DNA from 3 places in the Phycicoccus mangrovi genome. Region 3 is predicted to be linked to each of the others. Evidence: predicted binding sites of a transcription regulator. Region 3 holds the regulator's gene; each other region holds the start of a gene.
The links. Region 3 encodes LexA, which represses DNA repair genes until DNA is damaged. Its sites were predicted from a motif close to TCGAACANNTGTTCGA; they were not measured.
Positions count from the first base shown of each region.

Region 1: the regulator LexA is predicted to act here: its motif matches at 2,142-2,157, upstream of KMZ30_RS08210 (HNH endonuclease signature motif containing protein).
Region 2: the regulator LexA is predicted to act here: its motif matches at 1,780-1,795, upstream of KMZ30_RS18845 (HNH endonuclease signature motif containing protein).

Region 1 covers NZ_JAHHWP010000009.1:280,979-285,213, forward strand. Annotated here, with positions in the region: gene KMZ30_RS08195 (helix-turn-helix transcriptional regulator) at 1-848, opposite strand, end outside; gene KMZ30_RS08200 (dienelactone hydrolase family protein) at 904-1,479, shown strand; gene KMZ30_RS08205 (mycothiol transferase) at 1,476-2,054, shown strand; gene KMZ30_RS08210 (HNH endonuclease signature motif containing protein) at 2,189-3,613, shown strand; gene KMZ30_RS08215 (FAD-binding domain-containing protein) at 3,617-4,235, opposite strand, start outside.
Region 2 covers NZ_JAHHWP010000022.1:52,092-56,326, forward strand. Annotated here, with positions in the region: gene KMZ30_RS18835 (oxamate carbamoyltransferase subunit AllH family protein) at 1-15, opposite strand, end outside; gene KMZ30_RS18840 (PucR family transcriptional regulator) at 92-1,408, shown strand; gene KMZ30_RS18845 (HNH endonuclease signature motif containing protein) at 1,828-3,417, shown strand; gene KMZ30_RS18850 (VOC family protein) at 3,468-3,830, opposite strand; gene KMZ30_RS18855 (hypothetical protein) at 3,898-4,235, opposite strand, start outside.
Region 3 covers NZ_JAHHWP010000026.1:72,019-76,253, reverse strand. Annotated here, with positions in the region: gene KMZ30_RS20285 (GNAT family N-acetyltransferase) at 1-289, shown strand, start outside; gene KMZ30_RS20280 (hypothetical protein) at 492-671, opposite strand; gene KMZ30_RS20275 (LysM peptidoglycan-binding domain-containing protein) at 930-1,331, opposite strand; gene lexA (transcriptional repressor LexA) at 1,582-2,298, shown strand; gene KMZ30_RS20265 (succinylglutamate desuccinylase/aspartoacylase family protein) at 2,311-3,279, opposite strand; gene KMZ30_RS20260 (ATP-dependent zinc protease family protein) at 3,279-3,755, opposite strand; gene KMZ30_RS20255 (RimK family alpha-L-glutamate ligase) at 3,779-4,235, shown strand, end outside.

The DNA.
Region 1 (4,235 bases), on a different contig from region 3:
CTCGCGTACCCCGGCAGGTTGCTCGTCGTGCCGACCAGCCGGGTCCGGCCGGGGCCGTCGGGCTCCAGCCGACCGAGGGTGCGCGGCACGTGGTCGAGCCGCTCCAGCGGCAGGTCGATGACGACCTCGGTCGCGTGCTCCCATCCCGCGCCGAGGTGCTCCTCGAGGGAGGCGACGGGGTCGAGGTCGTCCGGCACGCGAAAGGTGCTGTCCAGCAGGTCGACCCGGTGGACGCGGTCGACCCGGTAGGTCCGCACCGACCCCGACCGCAGCGACCGGCAGAGCAGGTACCACCGCCCGTGCCGCACGACGACGGCCCACGGCTCGACGTCGGTCGCGAACTCGCGGCCGTTCTCGGAGCGGTAGTGCACCGTGACGCACCGGGTCTCGGTGCGCGCCCGCACGAGCGCGACGGTGGTCGCCGGGTCGGGCCGCGCGGCTCCGCGGTCCGGGGCGGCGGCGGTGGTGCGCCGCACGACGTCGGCCTGGTCGGCGACGTGCTGCGGCATCGCCCGCAGGAGCTTCGCGACCGCCACCCCGACGGGGTCGGTCGGGTCGGCCGCGGCGTGGTGGCCGTCGAGCACGGCCATGACGAGCCCGAGCGCCTCGGCGCTGCTGAAGACCAGCGGCGGGAGCCGCGTGCCCCGGCCGAGCCGGTAGCCGCCGGCCGGCCCGCGCGTCGACTCCACCGGCACCTCGGCGTCGCGCAGGATGCCCACGTAGCGCCGGACCGCCCTCGCGGACACCCCGAGTCGCTCGGCGAGCCGCTCGGCGGTGATGCCCGGCTCGTCCTGGATCGCCTCCATCGTGATGAGGGCGCGGGCGGCCGGGCTGGTGTCGGGGCGCACGCCGCCATCCTCAACCGGACGCCGACCGTCCGCAACCGCCCCTACGGTGCTGCGCATGACCGAGATGCTGCTCCTCCACCACATCCAGGGCCTGACCCCCGGGGTCGTCGACCTCGCCGACCGCTTCCGCGCCGCCGGGCACACCGTGCACACGCCGGACCTGTTCGAGGGCCGCACCTTCGCCTCGATCGACGAGGGCGCGGCGTACGTCGGGTCGGTGGGCTTCGCGGAGTTGCGGGCCCGCGGCGTCGCGGCCGCCGACGGGCTCGGTGACGGGTTCGTCGTCGCCGGCATCTCGCTCGGGGTGATGGCGGCCCAGCAGGTGGCGCAGAACCACACCGGGGTCGCGGGCGCCCTGCTGTTCGAGGCGTTCGCCGACCCGTCGAACTTCGGCACGTGGCCCGACGGGCTCCCGGTGCAGGTGCACGGCATGGCCGACGACCCCTTCTTCGGCGCCGAGGGGGACGTCGACGCCGCGCGCGAGTTCGTCGAGGGACGTTCCGCCGCAGAGCTCTTCGTCTACCCGGGCAACGTCCACCTGTTCGTCGACAGCTCCCTGCCGTCGTACGACGCGGACGCCACTGCGCTCGTCGTCGAGCGCTCGCTGGAGATGCTCGAGCGCCTGCCGTGAGCCGTACCCCGCCGCCGTGGGAGCCGCCGCTCGCCGGCTCCGAGGCCGAGCAGCTGCTCGGGTCCCTGGACCGGATGCGCGCCACGTTCCGGTACAAGGTGGACGGCCTCGACGCCGACGGGCTGCGTGCGACCATCCCCACGTCCGCTTTGAGCCTCGGGGCGCTGCTCAAGCACCTCGCGACGGTGGAGGACTTCTACTCGACCCGACGCCTCTCCGGCACGGCGATGCCGGACGCCTGGGACGACAACGGCTGGGACGACGAGGACGACTGGGAGATGACCTCCGCCGCGTCCGACCCGCCGGAGGTGCTCTACGCGCTGTACGACGGTGCGGTGGAGCGCAACCGGGCACTCGTCCGTGAGGCGGTCGCCACTCGTGGCCTCGACGGGGAGGCGCACGCGGCGGACGAGGAGGGTCGGCACGCGAGCATCCGGCGGCTGTTGTTCGACCTCCTCGAGGAGTACGGCCGGCACACCGGCCACGCCGACCTGCTCCGCGAGTCGGTGGACGGACGGGTCGGTGAGGACCCGCCGGAGGACTGGCGTCCACCGGGTGGGGGCGCGCCGTCCTGAGCCCTCACCGGAAGGTGGTCAGCGTGGTGTTGATGAGTCGAATGAGGTTGTGGCTCAGGCATTTCGATGCCGTCCAACCCTTGCAGTTCGGTCGTGTGTTCGATAGGATCGGACCACGAGGGGAGGGGGAGCACATGGGCACCAGCAGCAGGTCCGACGACCTCCTCGACGCGGTGCGCCGGGCGCGCTCGACCCTCTCCACCGGGCGTGCCCACGGCACCCGGGACGGGACTCGGGAAGAGCTGACCGCGACCCTCGGCGAGCTGCGGGCCCTCGTCGACGAGGCGACGGCACTGCAGGACGAGGTCCTCGTGGGACTCGTGTCGCTCGAGCCCGAGCGGGCCGAGGACGGCACCGTCCGCGAGGTCCGCAGGGCGCCCGGCCACGTGGCGCTCGACGCCCCGGCCATCGTCTCCGGAGTGCTGTGCCTCTCGGCGGTCGCCGCCGAGCAGCGGGTCCGGGACGCAGTGCGACGGGCCGCGGACGGCCCCGAGGGCACGGCGACCGAGACGGGGCTCGGCGGCCTGCACGCGGCGATGGGGCAGGGCCGCCTCGACGCGTACCGCGCGCACGTCGTCGCCGCCGAGCTCGAGGCGTGCCCGGCGGACGTCCGCCGCACGGTCGTCGCCGCCCTCGACGAGTGGTTCGCGCGCGAGGACGCCGCCCGGCTGCGCCGCCGCGTCCGCCGCCTGCTCGCGACGATCGACCCCGACCTCCTGCGGCAGCGCGCCGAGCGTGCCCGCGCCGCGACGGGCCTGCGCCGCTGGGTCGACGAGCCCGGGGTCGACACGTGGCTCGGGACCTTCCCCAGCGAGGAGGCGCGCGGGGCGTGGGCCGCGATCGACGCGCTGGCGCAGCGCTACGTCGACGACGGGACGTGCGCGCGCATCGACCGGGCCCGGGCCCGCGCGCTCACCGACCTCGTGCTCCAGCAGGCCACCGTCACCACCACCGTCGTGGAGCACGAGGCCCACCCGGTCACCGGCGCCCTCCTCGACACCATCGACGCGCTGGCGACCACCGCGTACCGGCCGGGTGCGGCCCTCGCGGCCTTGGTCCGGGCGCGGGACGGGCACTGCCGCTTCCCCGGGTGCTCCGTCGCGGCTCGCTGGTGCGACCTCGACCACGTCGTGCCGTGGCCCGCCGGCCCGACCAGCGCCCTCAACCTCGTCTGCCTCTGCCGCCGCCACCACCGCACCAAGCAGCGGCCCGGATGGCGCACGCGGCTGGCACCGGACGGGACCTACACCGTCCTCGATCCGACCGGGCGGGTCCGCACGACCGACCCTCGCGACCACCTCCGAGAGCGGCGCCCGCGGGACCTCCCGGTCCCCGACGACCTCGCCGCCCCACCGGGTCGGCCCCGGCTCACCGTCCCGGACGGTCCGCACAGCGACCTCGAGCACGCGCTCGAGTCGCTCCTCGGCGGCGACCAGTGGGGACGAGCGCCCTGCCGGGTCGAGGTCCGCCGCCCGAGCCGACGGTTCACGGTCGCACCCACGGGCGACCACCCACCTCGCCGGCCTTCGTCCCCCTGGCCCGACGCCCCACCCTTCTGACCCTCAGGAGCGCGGCGCCCCCACCGCGCGCCGCCACGCGGTGAACGACTGCACCGGCACGCTGCGTGGCCGCACGAGCCACGGGTAGGGATGGACCTCCACCGGAGCCACCGCGGCAGCGCGTCGGGCGAACCCGGGCACGGGCGCGTGGGTGACCGCGAGCCGCCGACCCGTCAGCTCCTCCGCGACCACGCCCAGCCGCACCTCCAGCGGACGTCGCGTCGCGAGGTCGCCGAGCGTCTCGGCGAGGAACACGAGGCGCTTCCCCGAGAGCCGGAGCCCGGCCAGCAGCGGCTCGTCGAGGACGAACACCGCCGGGCGCTGCTCGTCGGCGGCGAGCGCGGGGTCGGCGTCGCCGAGGGACTCCGCGGTCAGCCAGACCTCGTCCGCCCCGCCCCCCTCCACCCGCTCCGGGCCCGCCGGGACGGGCGCCCGCCCGAGCGGGGGCCCGTCCGCCGGTGCGCCGACGCCCTCGTCGGGCCAGCCCTCGACGGGACAGCGGTCGGCGAGTGCGCACCCGCGGCACAGGGCCGACGCCCGCTTCTCGACCTGCCAGCGGCTGAACCCGTACGGACGCCCGGACCCGGTGCCGACCGTCCACTGCCACCCGAGCCGGTTCGCG
Region 2 (4,235 bases), on a different contig from region 3:
GTCCGGGATGGGCATACCGAGACGCTAGTGACGCCGCTAGAGTGCCCGGATGGTCAGAGTTGCCAACGATGGGCCCGATCGCGCACAGACCTTGCCAGCCGTCCCGCCGGAGCAGAGCGCGGACCCGGTCGAGCTCGCCGCCCTCGTCGAGCACCAGCGGGCCCTGCTCGCCCGCGAGGACGAGGTGCACCGCGTCCTCGTCCACGTCGTGCTCGACGGCGGGGGGCTGGCGCAGGTCGCCGAGGCCGTCGCCGGGTTCTTCGGCGGCGCGGCGACCGTGACGACGACCGACGGCCGCCTGCTGTCGCAGGCGGGCTCGCTCGACGGCGTCGCCGACGTGACCGACCTCGCCTGCTTCGACCGCACCGGGCGCCTGCTCGTCGAGGACGAGCCCGTCGGCTGGCGCGACCCGGACCGCGGCGCCGACCCCACCCGCGCCTTCGTGCGCATCGTCGCGGGCTCGTCCGACCTCGGGATGCTCGGCGCGTACTCCCCCGGTCCGGCCCTGTCCCGCACCGACGTCCACATGCTCGAGCGGGCTGCGACCGTGGCGGCGCTGGCCATCACGAAGGAGCAGGCGGTCGCGGCGGTCGAGGGCAAGTACCGCGCGGAGTTCCTGCGCGACGCCCTCGCCGGGCGCGCCGGCGACCCCGCCGACGTCGCCTCGCACGCGGCGTCCCTCGGGTGGCGGGTCGACCGGCCGCTCGTCGTCGTCGCCGCCGAGACCGACGAGGACGACTCGGCGACGACCCGCAGCGCCGAGGAGGTGCGCGGGCTGCAGGACCGGTTCGTCCGGGCGTGGACCCAGGCCGTCCGCTCGCGCGACACCTCGGTGGCGGTCGCGGGGTTCAGCCAGGAGGTCGTCGTGCTCCTGCCGGTCGACGAGGACGCCGACACCGAGGCCGTGCTGCGCCCCGTGGCGGAGCTCGCGCGGGTCGTCCGCGGCGACGGCGGCGGTGGGAGGCGCACCTTCACCACCGGCGTCTCGCGGCTCGTCACCTCGCCGGCCGACCTGCCCCGCGCCTACGACGAGGCGCTGACGGCGGTGCACGTCGGCCGCCAGGTGCACGGCGACTCCGGGCTCGCGCACTTCGACGAGCTCGGCATCTACCGCCTGCTCGCGCTCGTCCCCGACTCGGCCGACCTGCGGCGGTTCGTCACCGAGAGCCTCGGCGAGCTCGCGACCGACGACGTCCCCGAGAACGCCGACCTGCGCAACACCCTGTCGGTGCTCATCGACACCAACCTCAACGTCGCCGAGACCGCGCGCCGGCTGTTCTTCCACTACAACACGCTGCGCTACCGCATCGCCAAGCTCGAGCGGATGCTCGGCCCCTTCACGACCGATCCCCAGCTGCGCCTCACCCTCGCCCTCGCGCTGCGCGTCCACCGCATGAAGGGCCTCTGACAGTCGGACGCTGCCGGTTGGAGGTCGGCGGGTCGCAGCGGGCCGCGCGGCCTCGTCCGGTGTGCCACAGGCCCCTATGGCCGGGCCGGAGAGTCACCGCCCACGCCGACGAGCGCCAGTTTCCGCGTCGTCACCGTGATGACGCAGCAATCGCCCGCGGACGCGGATACATCCGCGTCCAGCGCCAGTTTCCGCGTCACCCCAGTGACGGCGGGGTTGCCCGGCCGCCCGTCTTCATCTGCCGCCGAACGGGCGGAACGGGCCGACGCCAACGCCTGGCCCGCACCGGCGCCACCCATCCAGGCGGACGCCCCTGAAAGTGACGGAAAGGACTGACCGACAACAAGATTGGCCCCTCTAGCCCTTGCCTCTCGAACACGCTTTCGATAGACTGGGGCCATCGCAACGAGGGGGTGCTCATGGTCGACCCGACACAGGTCACAGCGGTCGTGCGCGCCGCCCGCGAGCTTCTCGACGGGGTCCACTCCCCGGCTCCGGTCGGTGGCTCGCTCGAGCACTGCGCCTCCCTCGTCGGCGAGCTCCAGTCCCTCGCCAACGTCGTGACGGCGTTGCAGGACAGCGCGATCGTCGCCCTGGCTGCCGTGGAGACGGACGTGGCCGAGGACGGCACGGTCGTCGAGCGCCGTCGTGCGCCGGGGCACGTCGCCCTCGACGCGCCGGCCATCGTCTCCGGTGTCCTGTGCCTCTCGTCCGTCGCCGCGGAGCGTCGGGTCCGCGACGCCGTGCGGCGCGCGGCCGACGGTCCGGACGGGACCGGCACCCACACCGGCCTCGGCGGGCTGCACGACGCGATGGGCGGAGGCCGGCTCGACGCCTTCCGCGCCCAGGTCGTCGCCCACGAGCTCGAGGAGGTGCCCGCCGACGTGGCGGCGACGGTCGTCGCGACCATCGACGAGCACCTCGACCGCGAGGCCGCGCCGGCGCTGCGCCGGCGGGTCCGGCGCGCCCTTGCCCGCATCTCGCCGGACCTGCTCCGGCAGCGCGCCGTCCGTGCCCGCTCCGAGTCCTCCCTGCAGCGGTGGGTCGACGAGCCGGGCGTCGACACCTGGCACGGCACCTTCCCGTCCGAGGAGGCCTGCGCGGCCTGGGCCGCCATCGACCGGCTCGCCCAGCAGTACGTCGCCGACGGGGTCTGCGACCGCATCGACCGCGCCCGCGCGAAGGCGCTCACGGACCTCGTCATCGGACAGGCCACCATCGACCTCCGGGTCAGCCTCGCCACCCCGGTCGGTTCCGCCGTTGTCGCCGAACGGAACTCGATGGCGCCGCTCGCTGCCGGCTCGGACTCCGACCTCGTCGAGGTCACCGGCCTGCGCCCCGGCGACCCGGTCCTCGTCCCCCGCGGATGGCTGGCCACGGTCCTCGAACGCAACAGCGGCGCCGAGGCTGCCGACTCGACACCCTTCCTCCGTTGCGACCCGTCCAGCGGTGCGCCGGTCGACCCCGACGGCGCCCTCGCCACCGCGGCCTACCGACCCGGTGTCCGGCTGGCGGCCTTCGTCCGCGACCGCGACCAGCACTGCCGCTTCCCCGGCTGCCACGTCGCCGCCCGGTTCTGCGACCTCGACCACGTCGTCCCGTTCCCCGCCGGGCCCACCCGCGCGTCGAACCTCGCCTGCCTCTGCCGCCGCCACCACCGCACCAAGCAGCGCCCCGGCTGGCGGGCCGTCCTCCATCCCGACGCCACGATGACCTGGACCGACCCCACGGGCCGGGTCCGGACCACCCAGCCGCCCGACCGGCTCGGTCTCACCGTGCTGCCGGACACCGGGACCGACGCCGAGCCGCCGCCCCGCCGAAGGCCCCGGCTCGCCCTGCCCGACGGCCCCCACTCGGCCCTCGAGCACCACCTCGAGCACGAGCTCCCCGCCCCCGCCTGCCGCGTCCACGTCATCCGCCCACTGGTCCCGATGACCTGCGCGCTCCGGCCGCACCCTCGATCGCGCCGAGCAGACACCTCCCGGGTCATCGCCCCACCCCCCTTCTGACACGACGCACCGTGGACCGTCGGCAGCTCCGGCGTGGCCACGTCCGGCGTTCAGTGACGGCTGGTGAACCGCAGGTAGTAGCCGTCCGGGTCGCTCAGGCGGAAGTCCCGCAGGCCCCACGGCCTGTCCTGCAGGTCCTCGGCGAGTGGGAGGCCGGCACCGACGACCCGGTCCCGGACGTCACGGACGTCGTCGACGTCGATGACGATCTCGGCACCGGCCGGGACCGCTCGACGGACCGGGTCGACGGCCGGCGCCTCGGCGGCACCGATCCGTGCGCGCCCCATCCGGAAGGCCGCGTACCGCGGCGGCCCGTCCGACCGGCCGGTCGTCCCGAAGCCCAGCCGTTCGTAGAACCTGACGGTCTCGTCCAGGTCGGCCACGAAGATCTCGACCCTCAGCGACGCATCCACGGTCCCCGTCCTCGCTGTCGGCGATGCCGCACGCGTAGCCCGCGGGCCTCTGACCCCACGGACATCATCAGGCGTCGCGCAGGGCGGCCTCGAAGCCGTCCGGGTCGACGACCGTGAACGTGGCGCCGGGGTGCCGGATGGTCCCGGTCGGGTCGATGGCCGGGACCGGCTCGTGGAACGAGACGCAGACGCCCCGTTCACCGTTGGTGGCGAAGGTGACGCCCCGGTCCGTGAACGACAGGTGCGGCGGACCGGCGGTCTTGACGAACGCGTAGCCGCCCGACTGCTCCACCCCCGCCACATTGGTGAGCGAGGTGTCGAGGGTCCACCACGAGAACCGCGCCCGCAGCCGCCCGCCGCCCACCTCGACCCACGTCGTCGCCGGCAGCACGCCGAACGGCAGCC
Region 3 (4,235 bases):
CGACGACGTCCCGGTGTGGAGCATCGTCTGTGTCGTCGTCCGCGGCGGCCACCGGCGCCAGGGCGTGACGGCGCACCTCATCGAGGGCGCCGTGGCCTGGGCGGGGTCACAGGGGGCGCCGGCGGTCGAGGCGCACCCGGTCGACCCCGGCGAGCGGCGGATGGACCTGACGATGGCCTTCGTCGGGACACGGGCGATGTTCGCGCGGGCCGGCTTCGAGGAGGTCGGCGTCACCGACGCCACCGCGAGCGGGATGCCACGCCTCGTGATGCGCAAGGCCCTGGCCTAAGCCGGCGGGGGACGGCCGATCCCCCCACCCGGACCCGGTCGGGGGTCGGAGTGGGGGGACCTGCGATCCCCGACGGCGCGGGGCCGCGGCCTCCCTGCAGGCGACAGCCAGCGCCGCCCGCTCCGTCGTCGCGTCGGTGGAGAGCCAGCGACGACGAGGGGTGCGACCCGGGGACCCTCTGTGTATCCCCGGGCCGCACGTCTCATTCCCCGGGGCTCAGGCTGTGGTGCACGAGTGCCGCCGTGTAGGCACCGTGCCAGCCGCCCGAGGTGGCGGACCCGCGCGCTCCGCAGCCGCACGACCAGAGCCACCGGCCCTGGCCGCCGCACTGGACGACCGGGTGGTGGGTGAGGCGGTAGGAGCCGCGACGACGTGTCCGCATGTCATGAAGTCTGTTGGTGCACAGGAGGGTCGCGCAGCGCCGCACGCGACCGGCGGGCCGATGGGACCGGGAGGTCCGACGTCTCGGGGGATGCGACCTCCCCCGTTCGGCCGAGCGTGGCGCGTTGACAGCGGCCTGCCGGTGCACAGCACGGAGGGCGCCGTCTCTCCTGCACGGGAGACGACGCCCTCCGGCGTCCGAGTCGGGTCGAGGGACTCGGGGATCGTGGCGCGCCCGACCGGGCGCCCCCGCGGCGGCTCAGCCCGCGGGGACGACCAGCTGCTGGCCGGCGCGGACCTGGGCCGTGCTCAGGCCGTTGGCCAGCTGGATGGCGACGATGCCGTCGCTGATCGACATCGAGGGCAGCTCGCGGGCCGCGATCTCGGACAGTGTCTGGCCGGGCGAGACCGACACGGTGTGCGCGGGCTCGACCGCGCCGGCGCCCCCGAGGCCGCGCAGGCCGAGGACGGCCGTCAGCGCGAGCGTCGCGAGGACGAGCAGCACGAGGCGGCCGCGGCGGGTGATCCGCAGGGCCGGCTGCGCGGCGCGCGCCGCACGGCCTCCCTGGCCACCGCCCTCGAGGACGACCAGCCGCGGGCGGCGCGGCGGCACGGGGCGGGTGGGGCCGAGGTCGGTGGGGTCCCAGGCGATCGCGCTCATCATGTCCTCCATCCCGGCGGCCGGGGCCACCGTCGAACCGGTGTTCGATAGAACGTCTGTACGAGTTATAGCACGCACGTTCGAGGCGGACAAGACACGCGTCGAACACATGTTTGAGTTCGACGCCCGTCGCTCGTAGGATGTCCGCATGCAGATCAGACTGCATGTCACCACCGACAGACCGTCTGACCTGCGAAAACACCGGTCAGGCCCCCCGTCGGCACGGGGCGGCCGCAGCGAAGGGGTCGAGATGGCACGTCCGAGGAACGCCGACATCCACGAGATGCCCGACCGCGGCGACGGCGGGGACCTCACCCACCGCCAGCGCAAGATCCTCGAGGTCATCCGCAACGCCGTCGACCGGCACGGCTACCCGCCGAGCATGCGCGAGATCGGCGAGGCCGTCGGGCTCACCTCCCCCAGCTCGGTCGCCCACCAGCTCTCGGCGCTCGAGCGCAAGGGCTTCCTGCGGCGCGACCCCAACCGGCCACGCGCCATCGAGGTCGTCTCCCCCGACCGCCAGGGCTCCGGCTACCGCCGCCCCGAGCCCGACGAGGTGGTCGACGTCACCGGCGAGGGCGACGAGCGCCCCGAGGCCTCCTACGTCCCGGTCCTCGGCCGGATCGCCGCCGGTGTGCCGATCACCGCCGAGGAGGTCGTCGAGGACGTCTTCCCGCTGCCGAAGCAGATCGTCGGCGAGGGCAGCCTCTTCCTGCTCAAGGTCGTCGGCGACTCGATGGTCGACGCGGCCATCTGCGACGGCGACTGGGTCGTCGTCCGCCAGCAGCCCACCGCCGAGAACGGCGACATCGTCGCGGCGATGCTCGACAACGAGGCGACCGTCAAGACCTTCAAGCGGCGCGACGGCAAGGTCTGGCTCATGCCGCACAACCCGGCCTTCGAGCCGATCGACGGCGACCACGCGACGATCCTCGGCAAGGTCACCGCGGTCCTGCGCCGGGTCTGAGGCCGGCCGGCGTCAGTCCTCGACCTCGGCGATGTGGACGACCGCGTCGCCGGAGTTGACCAGCGGCGCCTCGGTGCGCCCGATGACAATGCCGGACCGGTCGGCGTGCACGAGGCGCACCCGCTTGCCGAGCGAGTCGAAGAGGCCGCCGAGGCGCGCCCCGCGCTCGACCCGCTCCCCCAGCGCGACCTCGAGGTGGAGCATGCCGGTGCCGCGCGCCCGCACCCAGCCGCTGCGGAACGAGACCGCCGAGGGCGCCGGCGGGTCCTCGGCGACCGGCTCGGTCATCCCGAGCGCGGCGAGCACGCGGCGCACGCCGAGCACGCCGGCGTCGACGGCCCAGCGGTCCATCCGCCACGCCTCGCCGGCCTCGTAGAGCAGGACGGTGGCGCCCCGCTCGCGGGCGGCGTACCGGAGCGAGCCGTCGCGCAGCCTGGCGTTGAGCATGACGGGGGCCGCGAAGGCCTCGGCGAGCGCGCGGGTGCGCGGGTCCTCGAGGTCGGCGCGCACCTGCGGGAGGTTGGTGCGCCGGTCCGAGCCGGTGTGCAGGTCGATGCCGACCTCGCACTTGTCGACGACCTCGGTCATGAACAGGTGGGCGATGCGCCCGGCGAGCGAGCCGCGCGGCGAGCCCGGGAAGGAGCGGTTGAGGTCGCGGCGGTCGGGCAGGTAACGCTGCCCCGCCGAGAAGCCGAGGACGTTGACGATGGGGACGGCGATCAGGGTGCCGCAGAACGTCTTCGGGTCGAGCCCGGCGACGACCTGTCGCACCACCTCGACCCCGACGGCCTCGTCGCCGTGGATGGCGGCGTCGACCCACACGGTCGGCCCCTCCTCGCGCCCGTGGACGACCCGGACGGGCAGCTCGACGTCGGCGCCGGTGACCAGGCGGGTGATCGGCAGCGACACCGACTGCGTGCGCCCGGCCCGCACGCGCACGTGGCCGATCTCGAACGAGGGGCGCAGGGGGCGCCGGGCCATCAGGCCTTCCCCCGGTTGCGCCGGCGCATCGCGAGCGGTGGGCGGCCGCCGAGGTAGGAGCGGCCGGGGTCGACGGCGAAGCCCTGGCGCAGCGCCTCGCGGCCGACGAGCATCCGGAAGCCCATCTCGTCGCGCCGCGCGAGCGTCATCTCGGCGGCGACCGTGCGGCCCATGAGGACGAGGTCCATCGCGACGACGAGCCGCTCCTCGGCGTGGCCGGAGGACGAGCGGACCTCGCGCACGTCGAGCACCGGGCACTCGCACTGGACGGCGTCGGCCTCGGAGCGCTGCCACGGCTGGATGCGGAAGCGGGCCCACCGCTCGCCGTCGCGCTCGAGGTCCTCGAGGTCGAAGGCGTGGATGGACGAGGACCGCGCGCCGGTGTCGAGCTTGGCCTTGACCCACGGCACGCCGATCGTCGGGAGGCTGACCCACTCGCGCCAGCCCGCGAGGGTGTAGGAATGGCTGTCCGTCATCCGTCCTCTCCCGTCGGGAAACCATGAAGCTCGCGATCCTCTCCCGCGCGCCTCGCTCGTACAGTACGCAGCGCCTGCGCACCGCCGCCCAGGACCGTGGCCACCAGGTCAAGGTCCTCAACACCCTCCGCTTCGGCATCGACCTGTCCGGGGACGAGCCGGACCTGCAGTTCCGGGGCAAGCGGCTCTCGACGTACGACGCGATCCTGCCGCGGATCGGCAACTCCATCACCTACTTCGGCACCGCCGTCGTGCGGCAGTTCGAGCAGATGGACGTCTACACGCCGAACACCTCGTGGGGCATCGCGAACTCGCGGGACAAGCTGCGCGCCACCCAGATCCTGTCGCGGCACAACATCGGGATGCCGCCGACGACCTTCGTCCGCGACCGTGCCGACGTCATCCCCGCCATCGAGCGCGTCGGCGGCGCGCCGGTGGTCATCAAGCTCCTCGAGGGCACCCAGGGCATCGGGGTCATCC